2 regions of the Cellulomonas sp. ES6 genome follow, and region 2 is predicted to be linked to the other one. Evidence: predicted binding sites of a transcription regulator. Region 2 holds the regulator's gene; the other holds the start of a gene.
The links. The regulator Rex, encoded in region 2, represses fermentation and respiration genes when NADH is low (regulators of the CRP and FNR family bind a similar motif). The targets are predictions, from matches to a motif close to CTTGTGAANNNNTTCACAAG.

Region 1: the regulator Rex is predicted to act here: its motif matches at 1,904-1,923, upstream of adhE (bifunctional acetaldehyde-CoA/alcohol dehydrogenase).

The regions. Positions count from the first base shown of each region.
Region 1 covers NZ_CP125655.1:1,176,480-1,186,977, reverse strand. Annotated here, with positions in the region: gene adhE (bifunctional acetaldehyde-CoA/alcohol dehydrogenase) at 1-1,835, opposite strand, end outside; gene P9841_RS05585 (glycoside hydrolase family 65 protein) at 2,116-4,629, opposite strand; gene P9841_RS05580 (HAD family hydrolase) at 4,626-5,393, opposite strand; gene P9841_RS05575 (LacI family DNA-binding transcriptional regulator) at 5,422-6,552, opposite strand; gene P9841_RS05570 (AGE family epimerase/isomerase) at 6,760-7,992, shown strand; gene P9841_RS05565 (SLC13 family permease) at 8,084-9,256, shown strand; gene P9841_RS05560 (helix-turn-helix domain-containing protein) at 9,253-9,969, opposite strand; gene P9841_RS05555 (NAD(P)/FAD-dependent oxidoreductase) at 10,054-10,498, shown strand, end outside.
Region 2 covers NZ_CP125655.1:1,893,799-1,904,296, forward strand. Annotated here, with positions in the region: gene ccsB (c-type cytochrome biogenesis protein CcsB) at 1-622, opposite strand, end outside; gene resB (cytochrome c biogenesis protein ResB) at 640-2,346, opposite strand; gene P9841_RS08955 (cytochrome c biogenesis CcdA family protein) at 2,348-3,172, opposite strand; gene P9841_RS08960 (TlpA family protein disulfide reductase) at 3,223-3,825, opposite strand; gene P9841_RS08965 (histidine phosphatase family protein) at 3,822-4,478, opposite strand; gene P9841_RS08970 (MarR family winged helix-turn-helix transcriptional regulator) at 4,540-5,073, opposite strand; gene P9841_RS08975 (YceI family protein) at 5,238-5,792, shown strand; gene P9841_RS08980 (redox-sensing transcriptional repressor Rex) at 5,881-6,555, opposite strand; gene P9841_RS08985 (glutaredoxin family protein) at 6,565-6,870, opposite strand; gene P9841_RS08990 (HAD family hydrolase) at 6,905-7,732, shown strand; gene P9841_RS08995 (GNAT family N-acetyltransferase) at 7,729-8,289, shown strand; gene arfA (arabinosylfuranosidase ArfA) at 8,340-9,845, opposite strand; gene P9841_RS09005 (LacI family DNA-binding transcriptional regulator) at 9,939-10,498, opposite strand, start outside.

The sequences.
Region 1 (10,498 bases), 720 kb from region 2:
TCCGCGCCGGTGCCCGAGGTGGTCGGGATGCAGACCAGCTTGGCCAGGTCGCCGAGCACCGGGAACTTGAAGGCGCGCTTGCGGACGTCGAAGAACTTCTGCTTGAGGTCGGAGAACACGATCTCCGGGTGCTCGTACAGCAGCCACATGACCTTGGCCGCGTCCATCGGCGAGCCGCCGCCGAGCGCGATGATCGTGTCGGGGCGGAAGTGCCGCATCTGCGCCGCGCCGGCCTGGACCGTCTTGACGCTGGGCTCCGGCTCCACCTGGTCGATGATCTGGACCGACACGTGGTTGCCGCGGCGGTTCAGGACGTCCAGGACGCGGTCGACGAACCCGAGGGTGGTCATCGTGGCGTCGGTGACGATCGTGACGCGCTCGACGTCGGCCATGTCGGTCAGGTAGCGGATGGCGTTCGGCTCGAAGTACGTCTTGGCCGGGACCTTGAACCACTGCAAGTTGTTGTTCCTCCGACCCACGCGCTTGACGTTGACGAGGTTGATCGCCGACACGTTGTTCGACACCGAGTTGTGGCCGTAGGAGCCGCAGCCGAGGGTGAGCGACGGGATGAAGGCGTTGTAGATGTCGCCGATGCCGCCGAGCGACGAGGGGGCGTTCGCGATGACGCGGATCGCCTTGACGCGGTTGCCGTACTCCTCGGTGAGCGCCTCGTCCTGGGTGTGGATCGCGGCGGAGTGGCCGAGGCCGTCGAACTCGACCATCTGCTCGGCGAGCTGGATGCCCTGCTCGGTGGAGGTGGCGCGCAGCACGGCGAGCACGGGGCAGAGCTTCTCGCGCGTCAGCGGCTCGTTCGGGCCGACGGAGCCGACCTCGGCGAGGATGATCGACGTCTCGGCGGGGACGGAGAAGCCGGCCTGCTCGGCGATCCACTGCGGGGACTTGCCGACGACGGTCGGGTTCAGCTTGGCGTCGGCGCAGTTCTTGCCCTTGGCCTCGACCCCGAAGATGAACTTCTCGAGGAGCGCCTTCTCCTTCTTGGTGGCGCGGTAGGCGTGCAGGACCGCGAACTCCGCGAGCGCGGCGTCGTAGATCTCGTCGTCCAGGATGACGGCCTGCTCGGAGGCGCAGATCATGCCGTTGTCGAACGACTTGGACAGCACCACGTCGTTGACGGCCCGCTTGAGCTTGGCGGTCTTCTCGATGTAGGCCGGGACGTTGCCCGCGCCGACGCCGAGGGCCGGCTTGCCGCAGGAGTACGCGGCGCGGACCATCGCGTTGCCGCCGGTCGCCAGGATGGTGGAGACGCCGGGGTGGTTCATCAGCAGGCCGGTGGCCTCCATCGAGGGGGTCTCGACCCACTGGATGCAGTTCTCGGGGGCGCCGGCGGCGATCGCCGCGTCCCGCACGACCCGCGCCGCGGCGACGGAGGACCTCTGGGCGTTCGGGTGGAACGCGAAGATGATCGGGTTGCGGGTCTTCAGCGCGATGAGCGACTTGAAGATCGCGGTGGACGTCGGGTTGGTCACCGGGGTCATCGCGCAGATGACGCCGACGGGCTCGGCGATCTCGGTGATGCCGTTGATCTCGTCGCGGCTGATGACGCCGACGGTCTTGAGCGACGCCATCGAGTTGGTGACGTGCTCGCAGGCGAAGATGTTCTTGACGGCCTTGTCCTCGAAGACGCCGCGGCCGGTCTCCTCGACCGCCAGCTCGGCGAGCTGGCCGTGCTGGTCGAGCGCGGCGACGGCGGCCTTCTTGACCAGCCGGTCGACGTCCTCCTGCGTGAAGCGGGCGTACTCCGCCAGCGCCTTGGTGGCGCCGGCGACCAGCTGGTCGATGGCGGCCGCGGTGTCGGTGCTCGTCGTGATGGTCACGGGGTTCTCCCGGGTGGTCCGATGAGGTGGGGGTGTAAGGGCTCCGTCGACCTCACGTGGACGACGATATCGAGAAAGAATTCACAAAGTCTGGGACCGGAGTCCCGGGGACCTAGGTCCGGCAGGTCCGCCACCCGCTCCGTGCTCACCCGGCGAGCCCGTGACCTGCGACGACGCGGCGCCGGGTGGCACGACGAGGCCCGCCGCCCCGGGGATCCGGGACGACGGGCCTGGTGGTCGGCGGGTGCGCGGGGCGTCGTGCGGCGCCCCGCGCGGCGGCTCAGTCGTGCGGCAGCGGCGGCGGCGTGACGACCGTCGGGTGGTCCGGCACGGTCGCCGTCATGAGCGTGCCGTCGGCGCGGCGCGTGCCCTCGATGTCGCGCACCGTCGGCGTGCCGATGAGGCGCGGCGCCGGGTCGAGGTGCACCACCACGGGGTCGCCCGCCGTGACCTTCACGTGCTCGCCGCGCACGACGAGGTCCGCGGTGTCGCCGTCCTCGACGGTCAGCCGCAGCTCGGTGTGCCGGACGTCGACGCGCACCCGGGTGCCGCGCAGCGTGATCCGGAACGTCAGCCCGTCCCAGACCTCCGGCAGCCGCGGGTCGAGCGACACGACGCCCTCGTGGTCGCGCATGCCGCCGAACCCGCACGCCAGCGCGCTCCACACGCCGCCGAGCGAGGCCACGTGCACGCCGTCGGACGTGTTGTGGTGCAGGTCCGCCAGGTCCACGTACAGCGCCGACGTGAAGTACCGCAGCGCGAGCTCCTGGTAGCCGACCTCGGACGCCACGATCGACTGCACGACCGCCGACAGCGTGGAGTCGCCGGTGGTCAGCGGGTCGTAGTAGTCGAAGTCCGCGAGCTTCTCCTCCGGCGTGAACTGGTCGCCCTGCAGGAACAGGGCCAGCACCACGTCGGCCTGCTTGAGCACCTGGAACCGGTAGATCACCAGCGGGTGGTAGTAGAGCAGCAGCGGGCGCTTGGCCGGGTCGGTGTTCGCCAGGTCCCACAGCTCCTTCTCGAGGAACTGCGAGTCCTGCGGGTGGATGCCCAGGCGCTCGTCGAACGGGATGTGCATGCGCTCCGCGGCGTGCGCCCACTCGTCCAGCTCGTCCTGCGTGAGGCGCAGCCGGGCGGCCATCGCGGCGTGCTCCGCCGGGTGCTCGTGCGCGAGCCGCTCGACGGCCTCGACCGCCCCGCGCAGGTTGGCGCGGGCCATGACGTTGGTGAACAGGTTGTCGTTCACCACGGTCGTGTACTCGTCGGGCCCCGTGACGCCGTGGATGTGGAACGACGCGTCGCCGTTGGTCCCGCGCCAAAACCCGAGGTCCGCCCACATGCGCGCGGTCTCCACCAGGACGTCGACCGCCTCGCGCGCCAGGAACCCGTCGTCCCCGGTGGCGGCGACGTACTGCCGCACGGCGTGCGCGATGTCCGCGTCGATGTGGTACTGCGCGGTGCCCGCCGCGTAGTACGCCGACGCCTCCTCGCCGTTGATGGTGCGCCACGGGAACAGCGCGCCGTTCTGGTTGAGCTCGGCGGCCCGGCGGCGCGCCGCGTCCAGCATCGTGTAGCGGAACCGCAGCGCGTTGCGGGCCACGCGCGGGGAGGTGTAGCTGAGGAACGGCAGGACGTAGATCTCGGTGTCCCAGAAGTAGTGCCCGCTGTACCCCGAGCCGGTCAGGCCCTTCGCCGCGATGCCGCTGCCCTCGGCGCGCGCGGTGGCCTGCGCGAGCTGGAACAGGTTCCAGCGGATGGCCTGCTGCAGCTCGGGCTGGCCCGGCACCTCGACGTCGGAGCGCGCCCAGAACGCGTCGAGCCACGCGCGCTGGTCGGCGAACGCCTGCTCGACGCCGGCCTTGGCGGCGCGGTCCAGGGTGCGGCGGCACCGGTCCGCCAGCTCGCGCGCCGGCACGCCGCGCGACGAGTGGTACGTGACGACCTTGGTGATGCGGACGGTCTGGCCCCGCTTCGCGTCGACGCGGTAGACGTGCTTGGCCAGGTCCTCCTCGACGAGCGAGAGCTCCTCGACCTCGTTCTCCGTCTCGATGCTGTGGTCGGCCGCCACCGCGAGGGTCATGCCGGACGCCGCCGTGCGGTACGACAGCACGTAGCGGCCGTCGGACCCCCAGTGCGACCGCGGCTCCAGCACCCGCTCGCTGAGCGTCTCGGACTTGCGCGGGTCGAAGCCCTCGCCCATCGCGGCCGCGCGGACGTGGTACTCGTCCTGCCCGTCCTGCCGGTTGAGGATCTGGCTGCTCACCACCACGGGCGCGTCGGCGTCGAGCATCGTGAGCTCGTACGTCATGACGGCGAGGTGCCGCTCGGCGAACGACACCATGCGCCGGCTGCGCACCTGCACGCGCTTGCCCGACGGCGTCTGCCAGACCAGGTCCCGGTAGAGGACGCCGTCGCGGAAGTCGAGGGTGCGCTCGTACTCGTGCAGGTCGGCGACGGTGAGCAGCAGCGGCTCGTCGTCGACGTACAGGCGCAGGATCTTCGCGTCCGGCACGTTGACGATCGTCTGGCCGACCCGGGCGAAGCCGTACGCCTCCTCGGCGTGCCGGATCGGCCACGTCTCGTGGAAGCCGTTGATGAAGGTGCCGTGGCTGTGGCTGTCGCGGCCCTCCTCGACGTTCCCGCGCATGCCGAGGTAGCCGTTGCCCACCGCGAACAGGGTCTCGGTGCGGCCGAGGTCACGGGCGTCGTGCCGCGTCTCGCGCAGCCGCCACTCGTCCTTCGGGAACCGGTGCCGGTCGAGGGGGTCGGGGGTGAACAGGGAGGTGGGGTTCACGGCAGGGTGCTCTCGGGGTCGTCGGACGTGGTGACGAGCTCCGCGAGGTCGTCCACCACCAGGTCAGCCCCCTGCTCCAGCAGGACCGCGGCGCCCGCGCCCCGGTCCACGCCCACGACGAGCCCGAAGTCCCCGGCACGGCCGGAGGCGACGCCGGACTCGGCGTCCTCGACGACGACCGCGCGCTCGCGCGGCACGCCGAGCTGGTCCGCGGCGTACAGGTACGTCGCCGGTGCGGGCTTGCCCGCCAGGCCGCGCTCGGCCGCCACCAGCCCGTCCACCACGAGGGGGAACCGGTCGGTGAGGCCCGCCGCGGCCAGCACGGGCACCGCGTTGCGGCTGCTCGACACCACGGCGACGGCCCGGCCGTCCGCGATCAGCGCGTCCACGAGCCGCACCGAGCCGGGGTAGGGCGTCACGCCCTCCGACTCCAGCACCTGCGTGAACACGGCGTTCTTCCGGTTGCCGAGGCCGCAGACGGTCGCGGCGTCGGGGGAGTCGGCCGGGTCCCCCCACGGCAGCTCGATCCCGCGGGACGCCAGCAGCGACCGGACGCCCTCGTAGCGCGGCTTGCCGTCGATGTGCGCGAAGTAGTCGGCGTCGGTGTACGGCGCCGCGCCGCGCTCCTCCAGCAGCGGGGCGAACAGCCGCTCCCACGCGTGCATGTGCACGACGGCGGTCGGCGTCAGGACGCCGTCGAGGTCGAACAGGACGGCGTCGAGGCCGTCGAGGACCGCGGAGGGGCGGTCGGGGGCGGGTGCCACGGGCGGGTGCTCCAGGGTGCTCGGGGGTTCAGCGGGGGGCGGGGGTGACGGGGTCTGCGGGGGTCCTGCGGACGACGGGGACCGCGGGGACGGACCAGGCGCTGGACGCGCGGGCGACGAGCTCCGGGGCGACCGGGCCGGCCGGGGCCGGCGGGTGCCCGAGGTCGACGCCGAGCCGGTCCAGCACCTGCTCGACGAGGATCTGCGCCACCAGTGTGAGGGGTTGCCGGACGCTCGTCAGCCCGGGACGCGCGAGCGAGGCCAGGTCGGAGTCGTCGAAGCCCGTGACGGCCACGTCCCGGCCGGGGGTGGCGCCGGCGTCGGTCACCGCGTCCAGCACCCCGAGGGCCAGGACGTCGGAGGCGCACACGAACGCCGTCGGGGCCTCCCCGGGGCGGGCGAGCGACGCGGCGACCACCGCGGTGGCGGCGCCGGGGTCGTCGGCGGCCGCCGTCAGGTCCGGTCCGGGGTGCAGGCCGAGCCGGGCGGTCTCCGCGCGCCAGCCGGAGCGCCGGGCGTCGCCGCCGGCGCCGTCCGCCGGCCAGCCGACGAACCCGACGCGGCGGTGGCCGCGGCCCGCGAGGTGCCGGACGGCGAGGGCCGTGCCGAGGGCGCCGTCGACGTCGACCCACGGGTGCGCCGCGTCGTCGTCGCCCCAGGGCTGCCCGTGCACCGCGAACGCCGCCCCCTGCCGGGCGAGCCAGGCGGGCCGGCGGTCACCGGGGTGGGTGTCCGCGACCACGACCGCGTCCACGTCGTGGCCCGCGAGCAGCTCGGCGTACGCGGCGATCTCGGCGTCGTCGTCGCCGTACGGGGCGTCGAAGGCCAGCAGCCGGTAGCCGTGCGGCCGCGCGGCGGCGACGAGCGCGTGCAGCAGCCGGTCGGGGTGGGCGGCCGTGCGGTGCGCGGTGGGCCCGACGCGGATGCCGATCAGCCCGGAGCGCCGTGAGGACAGCGCCCGCGCGGCCCGGTCCGGCACGTACCCGAGCAGGTCGACGGAGCGGCGGACGCGGGCCAGCGTGCCCGCGGACAGCCGGCCGGGGGCGTTGAGCGCGTTGGAGACCGTCTGCCGCGAGACGCCCGCGTGCTCCGCGACGGCGCGGATGGTGACGCGACCGGCCGGGTCCGCGTGCTGGCGCGGGGCGTCGGGCGTGTGCATGGGGTCCTCGGGGCGTCCGTGCGGCTGGTGCGGAGGGGGCGGAGGCGACGGAGCGCTTTGACCGGTCAAATCCTCCCGCCGCGCGCGCGACGCTGTCAAAGCGCCAGGACGACTCGGACGAACCCGGCATCCCGCGCGCTGCCTGCGGGTTCGCGGGGCCACGGCCGGCCTGCTGCCGCCGGCGCGGGTGTGACTAGGGTGACACCCATGACGTGGCTGACGACGCCCGCGCACGCCCGCTGGCTGGAGACCGAGACCGACCGCCTGCTCGCCTTCGGGAGGGCGTCCGTCGCGCCGTCCGGCGGGTTCCTGCGCCTGGACGACGTCGGGCGCCCGCTGCCCGGCCCGGTCGAGCTGTGGATCACCTGCCGGATGACGCACGTCTACGCCCTCGCTCACCTCATGGGACGGCCGGGGAACGCGGCGCTCGTCGACCACGGGCTCGCGGCGCTGGACGGCCTGTTCCGCGACGCCGAGCACGGCGGCTGGTACGCCGAGGTCGACGCCGACGGCACGCCCCGCGACACCGAGAAGGCGGCCTACCCGCACGCGTTCGTCGTGCTGGCCACGTCGTCGGCGGCCGCGGCCGGGCGTCCCGGCGCCGAGGCGCTGCTGCGCGAGGCCCTGGCGGTGTCCGAGCAGCGGTTCTGGGACGAGGAGGCCGGCATGGCCGTCGAGTCCTGGGACCGGACGTTCACGCACCTCGACGGGTACCGCGGCGTCAACGCCAACATGCACACCGTCGAGGCGTACCTGGCCGCGCACGGCGTGACCGGGCAGCGGGTGTGGCTCGACCGCGCCGTGCGGATCCTCACCCGCGTGGTGCACGGCTACGCGCGGGGCAACGAGTGGCGGATCCCCGAGCACTTCGACGCCCGCTGGGAGGCCGACCTGGAGTACAACGCCGACACCCCGGCCCACCCGTTCCGGCCGTACGGCGCGACGATCGGGCACTGGCTCGAGTGGGCGCGTCTCACCCTGCACGCCCGGGCCGCGCTCACCGCCGCCGGCGACGTGGCGCCGACGTGGATGCTCGACGACGCGGTCGCCCTGTTCGACGCCGCCGTGCGCGAGGGCTGGTCGGTGGACGGCGCCCCCGGGTTCGTCTACACGGTCGACTGGTCCGGGAAGCCCGTCGTGCGGGAGCGGATGCACTGGGTGGCGGCCGAGGCCGTCGCGGCGGCCGCAGCGCTGCACGCGGCGACGGGCGACCAGCGGTTCGACGACTGGTACGTCACGTGGTGGGAGTACGTCGCCGAGCACCTGCTCGACCACGAGGGCGGCTCCTGGTGGCACGAGCTCGGCACCGACAACCGGGTGTCGCGCACGGTGTGGGAGGGCAAGGCCGACCTCTACCACGCGGTGCAGGCGACGCTGATCCCGCGGCTGCCGCTCGCGCCGGTCATCGCCCCCGCTCTCGCGCAGGGGCTGCTGGACTGAGGCCGCCGGGGTCGCGGCGCCGGACCTGGCGCGCGGCGCACCGGGCCGGACCTGCCGCGCGGCGCGCGGGGCGGGGTCCTAGAGTCACGCCGTGTCCCGGAGCCGGCGGTCCGTCCCGTGGTGGGTCGCCGCCGTCGTGGTGGCGGCCCTCCTCGTGCTGACGGGGGCGCTCCCGCGCGCCGACGCCGGCGCCCTGGCCGAGCGCGTCGGGCCCGTCCTGCTGTTCGTCGCGGCGCTGACCGTGGTCGCGGAGCTGTGCGGCGCGGCGGGGCTGTTCGACGTCGCGACGGACGCGGCGTCGCGGTCGGCCGGCGGGCGGCGGTGGCTGCTCTGGCTGCTGCTCGTCGTCATCGCCGTGGCGTCCACGGTCCTGCTCTCGCTCGACACCACCGCGGTGCTGCTGACGCCGCTCGCCATCAGCCTGGCCCGCCGCACCGGCACGTCGCCGCTGCTGCTGGTGCTCACGGTCGTCGCGCTCGCGAACACCGCGTCGCTGCTGCTGCCGGTGTCCAACCTCACGAACCTGCTCGCCGACCACCGGTTCACGGACGCCGGGGTCGGCTACCTCGGGCTGATGTGGGCTCCCGCGCTCGCGGCCGTGCTGGTGACGGTGGCCGTGCTCGCCGTGCGCGGGCGGGCCGACCTGCGCGGACGGTTCGAGCCCGGGCCGCGCTACGTGCCGCCCGACCGGGCGCTGCTGCGCGTCACGGGCGCGACCACCGTCGTCATGGCCGCGGGCTTCGTCGCCGGGCTGCCGGTGTGGGCAGTCGCGCTCGCGGCGGCGGTCGTCCTGCTCGCGGCCTTCGCCCTGCGGCGCCGGGCGCTCCCGGTGCGCCCGACGCAGCTCGTGCCCTGGCGGATGCTGCTGGTGGTCGCCGCGCTGTTCGTGGTCGTCGAGGCGCTGCACGTGCGCGGGCTCGGCGAGGCGCTGGTCGCCGCAGCGCCCGGGGGAGACGGCACGGGCGCCCTGCTGGGCGTCGCCGCGCTGTCGGCCGGCGCGGCGAACGTCGTGAACAACCTGCCGGCGTACCTGGTGCTCGAGCCCGTCGCCGCCGACAGCCCGCTGCGGCTCGCCGCCGTGCTGATCGGGACGGGCGTCGGCCCGCTGCTGACCCCGTGGGCGTCGCTCGCGACCGTGCTGTGGTGGCAGCGCTGCCGGCAGGCGCTCGTGCACGTGCCCGTGCGGGCGTTCGTCGTGCAGGGGCTGTGGCTGGCGCCGCTCGCGGTCGCGGGGGCGGTGCTCGCGCTCGCGGTGACGGCCTAGCGGGAGCCGCCGGGGCCGCCCGCGTCGTCGGCGCCCGGCGCGGCCCTGCGCCGGGTGGACCGGGCACGCACGTGCATGCGCTCGCCCTGCGGGCCCCACAGGCTGAGGACCTCCGCCGGGCCGGGGCCGGGGTTGGTGAACCAGTGCGGCACGCGGGTGTCGAACTCCACGGCCTCGCCGGCGTCCACCAGCAGGTCGTGCTCGCCGAGCACCAGGCGCATGCGGCCGGACAGCACGTACATCCACTCGTAGCCCTCGTGGGTGCGCGGGTCCGGCGGGCCGGGGTGGAGGCCAGCCGGGAAGACCATCTTGTAGGCCTGCAGCCCGCCGGGGCGGCGGCTGAGCGGCACGTACGTGACGCCGTGGCGCTCGAACGGCGACAGGTGCACGCGCGGGTCGCCCGTCGCGGGCGCACCGACCAGCTCGTCGAGCGGCACCTGGTGCGCGCGGGCGAGCGGCAGCAGCAGCTCCAGCGTGGGGCGGCGCTGCCCGGACTCGAGCCGGGACAGCGTGCTGACGGAGATCCCGGTGCTGCGGGAGAGGTCCGCGAGCGTGCTGCCGCGTCGCTGCCGGAGGTCGCGCAGCCGCGGGCCGACGGCCTCGAGGACGGGCTCGAGGTCGTCCGGCGCCGGGTCGGCCGGGGTGTGCTGCCGCCGGGTGGCGGTGCGCTCGCCCTGCGGGTCGTGGGCGCGGCGTGCGGTGCGGTCGGGCATGACCCCAGTTTGCCGATCCGGCAACGGTGTTTGTCAATGTGGCGCCGCGCGCGCAGGCTCGTCACGACGACGGAGGAGGACGGGATGGACGAGGACCGGTACGACGTCCTGGTGGTCGGCGGCGGGGCCGCGGGCCTGAGCGGGGCGCTGACGATCGCGCGCGCCCGCCGCAGGGTGCTGGTGGTGCACGACGGCACGCCGCGCAACCTGCCCGCGGCGCACATGCACGCCTACCTGGGGCTCGACGGCCTGCCCCCGGTCGAGCTGCTGGCGCGCGGGCGCGCGGAGGTGCAGGGGTACGGCGGCGAGGTCGTCGAGGCACGCGTGGCCGACGTCCGGCGGGACGGCGACGGCTTCCGGGCCGTGCTCGACGGCGGGCGCGTGGTCCGCGCACGCCGCGTGCTGGTGGCGACGGGCCTGGCCGACGAGCTCCCCCTGGTCGACGGGCTCGCCGACCGCTGGGGCCGCGACGTGCTGCACTGCCCGTTCTGCCACGGCTGGGAGGTGCGCGACCGGGCGGTGGCCGTCC
Region 2 (10,498 bases):
CGACGCCGACGTGGATGACGAGCCAGTAGTTCTGGAGCGCGGGCTGGACGGCGTCGGCCTGCACGTAGAACGCGTTCAGGCCGAGCACGAGCGCCAGCACGGCGATGCCCATGACGACGACGCCGAGGAACGGCACGACGCGGCGGCGCTGCACGACGGCGAGGACGACGGACGCCACGAGGGTCCCGACGAGCGTGAACTCGTACATGTTCGCGGTGGGCCAGCGCCCGGCGGCGGCGCCGCGCAGCACGATGCCGACGAGCAGCAGGACGATGCCGAGCGCGGTGGTGGAGCGGGCGATGCCGGTGGCGGCCGAGGGCGCCGCGGTGGCGCCGGAGCCGTCGTCCCCGGCGCCGGACGCGGGCGGCTCGGCGGCGGCGGGCACCTCCGCGGGCGCGTCGGCCGGCAGGACGAGCGACGACGGCCCGCCTGCGCCCACGGCCTCCCGGGCGGCCACGCGGGCCTGCCGGGCGGCGGCCACGCGGGCCTGCCGGGCGGCGCGGTGCTCGCGGGAGGCGACGTCGGCCACACGGGCGAGCGCGACCGAGTACGCGACCAGGGCGATCGTGAACGCCGTCGCCGCACCCCACACGAGCAGGGTGCTGATGTCGCCCAGTGCCATGTCCTCCACCTTCCGGGTCAGCCGGCGGCGGGCAGGTCGCGCCCGGCCGGTCGGAGCCGGTCCACCGCCCGGTCGAGCTCCGCCTGCAGTCCGACGTCGTCGCCGCGCGCGAGGGCCGCGGCGGTGACCACTGTACGACCTGACCCGGGACCTTCGTCCCCCTCGGGGGCGGACGACGCCCGCAGCCACACGCGCCGCCGCGGGGCGAACAGCGAGGCCGCGAGGCCGGCGAACGCCAGCAGCGCGAAGGTCAGCACCCACGCGAGCGACGGGTCGTGGCGCAGGTCCAGCGCGACGAACCGCGGCAGGGCGTCGAACGTCAGCGTCCCCAGGCCGTCGGGGAGGTCCACCGTCTCGCCGGGGCGCACGTAGAGCGTGAGCGGCCGGCCGTCCTCCCCGGTGGCCTGCGTCAGCCCGGACTCGTCCAGCTGGTACACGTTCTGGGGGATGCCGTCGTCCAGCCCGAGGTCCCCGGTCCACACGGCGAGCGCGAGCAGCGGGTCGGTGGGCTGCGGGTCGACGGAGCGCCAGATGTCGTCGGAGAGCTGCTGCGCGGTGGGGAGCAGGACGCCCTGCAGGCCGATCTGCGGCCCGGTGGTCACGTCCGGCACCTTGATGACGCCCTGGGAGGTGTAGACGGTGTCCTGCGGCAGGAACGGCACGGCCCCTTCGAACGCCACCGCACCCGTGGCGTCGCGCACGGTGACCTGCGGCGCGTAGCCGTTGCCCTGCAGGTACACCTTGGCGCCGCCGACCTCGAGCGGGTGGTTCACCTTGATCGTGTCGGCCACCGGGTCGGCGCCCGGCTCGGTGACGGTGACCCGGGCGGTGAAGTCGCGCGACTGGAGCGTGTCGGGGTCGAACCGGGACTCGAACGAGTCGAGGCGCAGCGCGAACGGCTCGAGGGAGGACGGGCGGAACGCGCTGCCGGCCTCGAAGCTGTCGTAGTCGCTCTGGGTGTTGGCGAACGCGCGGCCCTCGACGACGATCGCCTGGCCGCGGTAGTGCAGGAGCTGGCCGGTCGCGATCGCGACGAGCAGGCCGACGAGCGCGAGGTGGAACACGAGGTTGCCGGTCTCGCGGAGGTAGCCCCGCTCGGCGGCGACGCTCCACACGCCGGCGCCCTCGTCGCGGACGTCCACCCGGAACCGGCGCCACCAGCGGGGCCCGCGCAGCGCGGCGGCGGCCCGCTCGGCGACCTCCTGCGGCGAGGCGTCCAGGGCGAGCGCCGCCTGCGCCGGGAACCGGTCGAACCGGCGCGGCGCCCGCGGCGGCCGCCCCCGGAGCGCCCGCAGGTGGGTGCGGCTGCGGGGCAGGATGCAGCCCACGAGCGACACGAACAGCAGCAGGTAGATCGCGGAGAACCAGACCGACGCGTACACGTCGAAGAACCCGAGCCGGTCCAGCAGCGGCCCCACGTCGGGGTGGTCGCTCAGGTAGGTCGCCACGCGGGCCGGGTCCTGCGGCCGCTGCGGGAAGACGGTGCCGGGGACGGCCGCGACGGCGAGCAGCATGAGCAGCAGCAGCGCGACGCGCATGGACGTGAGCTGCCGCCAGCCCCAGCGGAGCCACCCGACGAGGCCGAGGGCCGGGAGCTGCGGGGCCTCGCCGCCGGGCGGGGTGCCGGCGGCCGCGGGCGGGGCGGGTGGCGCGGGCGGGGCGCCGTCGACGAACGCGTCCTCGAGCCCCTCGGGCCGGTAGCCGGTGGTCGGTCGCTCGGTCACGTCACACCGCCGGGACGAACGGCTGGGCGCCGGTGAGCAGGCCCTGCAGCCAGCTCGCCCACGCGGACCAGAGCCCGGTGACCAGCGCCACGCCGAGCAGGATGAGCAGGCCGCCGCCGACGCGCATGATCGCCAGGCGGTGCCGGGCGAGCTGGTCGAGGGCGCGGCGGCTGCGCTGCAGGCCGAGCGCGACGGCGACGAACGGCAGCCCGAGCCCGGCGCAGAACGCGAGCGCGAGCAGCGCCCCGCGGCCCGGCGACCCGCCGTCGAGCGAGAGCAGCAGGATCGCGGCCAGCGTCGGGCCGATGCACGGCGTCCACCCGATGCCGAACGTCACCCCGAGCACGGGCGCGCCCCACAGCCCGGCGCGCGGGGCGACGAGCGTGCGCCGGTCCTGCTGCAGGAACGGCAGCAGCCCGAGGAACGCCAGGCCCATGACGACCGTCAGGACGCCGAGCACGCGCGACAGCGGGTCCTGCCAGCGCAGCAGGAACGAGCCGAGCGTCCCGGCCAGCGAGCCGTACGCGAGGAACACCGCGGTGAACCCGGCGACGAACAGCAGCACGCCCAGCACGACGCGGCTCCGCGAGGGCGGCGGGGCCGGGGTCCCGGCGAGCGCGGGCTGCGCGGGCAGGTGGGCCGCGAGGTCCAGCGGGGCGGGTCCGGCGGCGGTCGCGACGGCCCGCGGGGCGGGGGCCGGGCGCGGCGCGGTCGCGGCGGACATCCCGCCGAGGTAGCCGACGTAGGCGGGGACGAGCGGGAGCACGCACGGCGACGCGAAGGACACCAGGCCGGCCAGCAGCGCGACCGGCACCGCCGCGAGCAGCGACCCGGAGGCGGCGGTCTGCGCGAACGCGTCCCCCACGTCGGCGGCGATCACGGCGCGTCCTCGGCCAGCACCTCGTCGACCAGGGCCCGCAGCGTCGAGCCCTCCACGAGGCCCACGACCCGCGCGGCGACGTGCCCCTCGCGGTCGAGCACGACCGTGGTCGGGGTCGCCTGGATCGGCACGACGCCCTGGAGCGCGGCGACGGCCCGCTTCTCCCGGTCGTCGATGCTCGGGTACGGGACGTCGAAGGCGTCCTGGAACGACTCGGCCGCCCCGGCGTCGTCCACCCCGTTGATGCCGAGCACGTGCACACCCTGGTCGGCGTAGTCCTCGGCGACCGCCACGAGGTCCGGCGCCTCCTCGCGGCAGGGCGGGCACTGCGCGTACCAGGTGTTGAGCACCACGACGTCGCCCCGCCAGTCCGCGGTGTCGACCGGGTCCCCGGCGAAGTCCGACCCGGCGACCTCGACCGGGCCCTGGCGGTCCCCCGGCTCCCACTGGGTCACCGAGCCGTCGCCGGAGACGTAGCCCTGGTCGGGCACGTCGTCGCCGGACCCCGTGCCGGTGCCGCCGCCCGCGGAGCAGCCGGCGAGCGCGACGACGACGGCGGCGGCGAGCGCGGCGGCGCGCGGCCTGGCGGGGACCCTCATGCGCCCGCCACGGCGGAGGCGCCCGGCAGCAGGTCGGCCGCCGGCTCGGTGTAGCCGACGCGCACCAGGCGGTCGTCCTCGTAGACGAGGGACGTCAGGGAGGCCAGCGAGCACTGGCGCCGGCGGGGGTCGTGCCACAGGCGACGGTCCTCGAGCGCGAGCCGCGTGACCCAGATCGGCAGCTGGTGGCTGACGAGCACCGCCTCGTGGCCCCGCGCGGCCTCGCGGGCGCGGTCGACGACGCCGAGCACGCGCGCGACCTGCTGCCGGTACGGCTCGCCCCAGGACGGCCGGAACGGGTTGACGAGCAGCGGCCAGTGCCGCGGGTGGCGCAGGGAGCCGTCGCCGACGCCGAAGGTCAGCCCCTCGAAGCGGTTCTCGGCCTCGAGCAGGCCCTCGTCGGTCGTGACGGGCAGGTCGAGGGCCGCGGCGATCGGCGCGACGGTCTCCTGCGCGCGCTGCAGCGGGGAGGCGACCAGCACGGTCACGTCGCGGCGCGGTGAGCCGAGGTCGCCCGCCAGGTACGCCGCCACCCGCTCGGCCATCTGCTGCCCGCGCGCGGACAGGTGGTAGCCGGGCAGCCGCCCGTACAGGACGCCGGTGGGGTTGTGGACCTCGCCGTGGCGCATGAGGTGGATGGTGGTCGCGACCATGGGGTCAGTCTCGCAAACCCGGCTGGGTGCTCGGGCCGGGCCGGTGGCCGCCGTCCGCCGGCTACGCGCGCTCGGCGTCCGCCAGGGCGGCCGCGCACCCGGCCTGCAGCGCGGCGCCGACGGCGGCCATCGCGTCGCCGAGCGCCTGGAGCTGCTGCGGGGTGAGCACGTCGACCAGGCGCTCGCGCACGGACTCGACGTGCGCGGGGGCGGCCTCGACGAGCCGGCGCCAGCCCGTGTCCGTCATGGTGCAGTTCACGCCCCGCGCGTCCTCGAGGCACGGCGCGCGCTCGACGAGCCCGTCGGCCTCCATGCGGCGCACGGTGTGCGTGAGCCGGCTGCGGGAGTGGGCGAGCTCGCCGGCCAGCTCGGACATGCGCAGCGTGCGTCCGGGCGCCTCGGACAGCCGGACCAGGACCTCGTACTCGCCGAGCGACAGCCCGGTCTGCTCCTCGAGGTCGTGCGCGAGGACGTCCATCAGCCGGGCCGTGCCGTCGCGGTACGCGCGCCAGGCCTGCTGCTCGTCCGCCGACAGCCAGCGGACGTCGTCGTGGGCGCGCGTCGCGCGCGTGGTCTGCTCCGTGGCGCTGCTCATCGCCGGTCCTCCTCCCGGGGCGTCCCCGGCGGGCTGCCGCGGTCGCACGGGCCCGCACTGTGACGTCGGTCGCTGATCGTCCCACAGGTGTTGCGCCCTCGTCCGCAGTGTAGTAGAAATCTCAACTAACCGCAGTTGACGCTTCAACCAATGCAGGAGGCACCATGTCCGTCACCACGCTGCCCACCGGTCTCACCGCCGGCACCTGGACCCTCGACCCCTCGCACACCGAGGCGTCCTTCACGGTCCGCCACGCGGGTATCTCCAAGGTCCGCGGCACCGTCGCGGTGACCTCCGGCGCGATCACCGTCGCCGAGGACCTCACGCTGTCCGCCGTGACCGCGACGCTCGACCCGACGACGATCAACACCAACGACGCCGGCCGCGACGGCCACCTCAAGAGCGCCGACTTCTTCGACGTCGAGACCTTCGGCGAGTGGACCTTCACCTCCACCGCCGTGCGCCCCGACGGCGACGACTACGTCGTCACCGGCGACCTGACCATCCACGGCGTGACGCAGTCCGTCGACCTGGCCGTCGAGTTCGGCGGCGCGGCCACCGACCCGTTCGGCAACCAGCGCGCCGGCTTCTCCGCCACCACGACGATCTCCCGCAAGGACTTCGGCATCACCTGGAACGCGGCCCTCGAGGCCGGCGGCGTCCTGGTGAGCGACAAGGTCGTCATCTCCCTCGAGGTCTCGGCCATCAAGCAGGCCTGACCTCCCCCTGGTCCACGAGGGCCCGGTCGCGCACCCCCTGCCGCGACCGGGCCCTCGTGCACGTCCGGGGTCCCGTGCGGGGCCGGGATCAGTCCGCCGCGACCGGCTCCGGCTCGGCGGCGGGAGCCGCGGCGGGACGACGGGCCCGCTGCCGCGCGTGGAACCCGAGGATCTGCAGCTCCGACCCCAGGTCCACCTCCCGCACGTCCACGCCGTCGGGCACCCGCACGGTGCGGGGCGCGAAGTTGAGGATGCCGGTGATGCCGGCCGCGACGAGCCGGTCGGTGGTCGCCTGGGCGGCGGAGCCCGGCGTCGCCACGACCGCGACGCTGGCCTCCGTCTCGTCGATGACGCGCTCCAGCTCGTCGACGTGCTGGACCACGTGGCCGCCGACGCGCGTCCCCACCAGATCCGCGTGCGTGTCGAACAGGCCGACCAGCACGAACCCGCGGTCCGCGAACCCGGAGTACGTGGCGAGCGCGTGACCCAGGTTGCCGATGCCGACGATGACGAGCTGGCGCTCCTCGGCCATGCCGAGCGCGCCGGCGATCTGCTTGCGCAGGTGGTCGACCTCGTACCCCACGCCGCGGCGCCCGCCCGCCCCGAGGTAGGACAGGTCCTTGCGCAGCTGCGCGGGCGAGGCGCCCACCAGCTCCGCGAGCTGGTCGGACGAGGTGGTGGTCACGCCCTCCGAGGCGAGGCCACCCAGGGAGCGCAGGTATCCGGGGAGGCGGGCGACGGTGGTCGGCGGCAGGGCTCGCACCCCCCCAGGTTAGGCGGTCGGCGGCGCTGCCAGCGCGTCCCGCAGACGGTCGGCGTCGATCTGCCAGTAGCCCACCCGCGCGCCGTCCACCTCGACCACCGGCACCAGCTCGCCGTGGACGTCCGCGAGGGACCGGCCGTCGGGCACCACGCCCCCGGCGTCGACGTCGACCTCGGCCCACGTCGCGCCGCGCTCGGCGGCCACGGCGGCGACCACCGCGCGGGCGTCGTCGCACAGGTGGCAGCCCGCGCGGACGTAGAGCACCACGCGCGCGGGGACGGGGCTGGCGGGGACGAGGGGACCGGTGGGCTGCACGGCACGAGCGTAGGCATCTGGCTACAGTGGCGGCGTGCCCGAGCCCTCCGAGCCCGACACCGGCGCCGCCGTGCAGCCGGGCCGGGTGGCCGCCTTCTTCGACGTCGACAACACGATCATCCGGGGCGCCAGCTCGTTCCACCTGGCGGTCGGCCTGTACCGGCGCGGGTTCTTCCGCAGCTCCGACATCGTGCGGTTCGCCGGGCACCAGGCGCGCTACCTCGCGTTCGGGGAGAACCGGCAGCAGATCGACGAGGTCCGGGAGCGGGCGCTCGAGATCATGCAGGGCCGGTCCGTGGCGGAGGTCGTCGCGATCGCGGAGGACATCTACGACGAGGTGCTGGCCCTGCGCATCTTCCCCGGCACCCAGCGGCTGCTCGACCAGCACCTGCGCGCCGGCCACCAGGTGTGGCTCGTGACCGCGACCCCCGTGGAGATCGCCGACCTCATCGCGCGGCGCCTGGGCGCCACCGGGGCGATCGGCACCGTGGCGGAGCACCGCGAGGGCTTCTACACCGGCCGCCTGGTCGGCGACCTGCTCCACGGCAAGGCGAAGGCGTCCGCGGTGCGCGCGCTCGCCGAGCGGGAGGGCGTGGACCTGTCGCAGTCGTTCGCGTACGGCGACTCCACCAACGACGTGCCGATCCTGTCCGAGGTCGGCTTCCCGTGCGCCATCAACCCCGACGGGCGGCTCCGGCGGCACGCGGCCGAGGTCGGCTGGCCGGTGCGGGAGTTCCGCGGCCGCCGCAACGCCACCCGTCGCGGCGTCGACGCGGCGACCGTCGCCGGGTCCGTGTGGGTGGTCGGGCTGGTCGTGCGCGCCGTCCGCCGCGCGCTGCGGGCCCGCTGGGCCGGCCGGTGAGCGCCGTCGGGCCGACGCCGGACCGTCCCGGCGCGACCGTGCGCCGGGCCCGCCCGGACGAGGCCGTCGCGGTGGCCGGGCTCGCCGCCGCGACGTTCCCGCTCGCGTGCCCGCCGTCGTCCACCCCTGAGGACCACGCCGCCTTCGTCGCGGCGCACCTGACGACCGCCCACTTCGCGGACCACCTGGCCGACCCGGCGCGCGACGTGCTCGTCGCGGACGACGACGGCGAGCTGGTCGGCTACACGCTGCTGGTGGCCGGCGAGCCGTACGCGCCGGAGGTCGCCGCCGTCGTCCCGCTGCGCCCGACGGTCGAGCTCAGCAAGTGCTACGTGCTGGCGGGCCGGCACGGCGGCGGCGTCGCCCGTGAGCTCATGGCCGCGAGCCTGGACGTCGCGCGCGCCCGGGGCGCCGCCGGCGTCTGGCTGGGCGTCAACGGGGAGAACCTGCGGGCGCAGGCGTTCTACCGGCGCTCCGGGTTCGTCGTCGTCGGGACGCGGACGTTCCAGGTCGGCGACCAGCGGCACGACGACCTGGTGCTGCACCGGCCGTTCTGACCGACGCGGGGCGCCGCCGGCGTGCCGGCCGCGCCCCGCGTCGTCCCGGCTCAGGCCAGGCGCACCACGTTCCACGACACCGGCGGCACCTGGACGGTGAGCCGGCCGCCGTCGACGGCCGCCGTCGCGTTGGGCCGCGGCGCGACGGAGGTGTCGTCGTCCGCCGTCGCCACCCACGTGTGGTCGGGGTTCGACAGGCTCGTGGCCTCGACCACCTGCAGGCCGGGGATCGCGCGGGTGTCGACCTCCAGGGTCACGGTCTGCGTGGTCGAGCGGTTCACCGCGAACAGCGCGACGGCACCGGTGTCCGGGTCCCGCGTCGCGACGGCGTCGACCAGCGGCGCGTCCCCGAACTTCGCGGTCTCGTACGTCGGCGCCTCGACGGCCACCTGCAGCACGTCGCCCGCGGCGTACCGGGACGCCTGCGCGAACGGGTGGAACGTCGTCTGCCGCCACACGCGCCCGCCGGGCTCGGTCATGATCGGCGCGATCACGTTGACGAGCTGGGCGAGCGACGCGGAGTGCACGCGGTCGGTGTGGCGCAGCAGCGAGATCAGCAGGTTGCCGACCACGACGGCGTCCGCGACGTTGTACTTGTCCTCGAGCAGCACCGGGGCGACGGGCCAGTCATCACCCGAGGGCGGGACGGACTCCGCGCGCTTCTGGTACCAGACGTTCCACTCGTCGAACGAGATGTGGATCCGCTTGGACAGCTTCTTGTGCGCCCGCACGCCGTCCGCGACCGCGGTGACGGACTCGATGAAGTGGTCCATGTCCATCGCGGACGCCAGGAACGACCCGAGGTCGCCGTCCTCCTCGGCGTAGTACGCGTGGGCGCTGATGAGGTCGACCTCCTCGTAGGTCTCGCTCAGCACGATCTGCTCCCACTCGCCGAACGTCGGGATGCCGACGCCCGAGGACCCGCAGGCCACGAGGGTGAGGCCGGGGTCGACCATCCGCATGGCGCGCGCCGTCTCGGCGGCGAGCCGGCCGTACTCGAGGGCGGTCTTGTGGCCGACCTGCCAGGGGCCGTCCATCTCGTTGCCGAGGCACCACATGCGGATGCCGTACGGGTCGGGCGCGCCGTTCGCGCGGCGCTGGTCGGACAGCGCGGTGCCGCCCTTGACGTTGCAGTACTCCAGCAGGTCGAGCGCCTCCTGGACGCCGCGGGTGCCGAGGTTGACGGCCATCATCGCCTCGGTGCCGGAGGCCTTCGTCCAGCGCATGAACTCGTCGACGCCCACGAGGTTCGGCTCCGTGGAGTGCCACGCCAGGTCGAGCCGGCGGGGACGCTGCTCGCGCGGGCCGACGCCGTCCTCCCAGCGGTAGCCGGAGACGAAGTTGCCGCCGGGGTAGCGGACCGTGGAGACGCCGAGCTCGCGGGTGAGCTCGATGACGTCGCCGCGGAACCCGTCGGCGTCCGCGGTGGGGTGGCCCGGGTCGTGGATGCCCGTGTACACGCAGCGGCCCAGGTGCTCCACGAAGGCGCCGAAGGTGCCGCGGCGGACGGGACCGACGCGGAACGCGGGGTCGAGGGTGAGGGTGACGGTCGGCATGCGGCGCAGCTCCTTCGCTGACGTCTCTTCATCGTTGTACTACCCATCCTGCCGAGCCGGGACCCACCGCGTCAACCGGCGGCCCTGCCGGCGTCAGACGAGGGCGGCGGAGCCCGCCGTCGACTCCCGCACGACCAGCTCGAAGTCCGCCACGACCTGCACCGGCTCACCTGGCGCGGTGCCGGCGACGCGCGCCAGCAGCAGGTCCACGGCGGTCTGCGCGATCTGCTCGCGTCCCGGTGCGACGGACGTCAGGGCCGGGGACGCGAACGCCGCGTCGTCCACGTCGTCGAAGCCCACCACGGCCACGTCGTCCGGCACCGCGTACCCCTGCAGGCGCAGCTCGTGCAGGGCCCCCAGGGCCAGGGCGTCGTTCAGGCCGAACACGGCGTCGACCGCCACCCCCGAGTCCAGCACGCGGCGCATCGCCCCCGCACCGGTCGCCCGGTGCCACGTCCCCGCCTCCGCGACCAGCGCCGGGTCGTACGGCACGCCCGCCTCCGCCAGCGCCTCGCGGTAGCCGCGCAGGCGGAGCGCCGACGACCCCATGTCCTCGCCCTCGTGCGCGCCGACCACCGCGATGCGGCGGCGGCCCAGCCCCAGCAGGTGCCGGGTGGCGGCGCGGGCGGCCGCCACGTTGTCCATCGTCACGT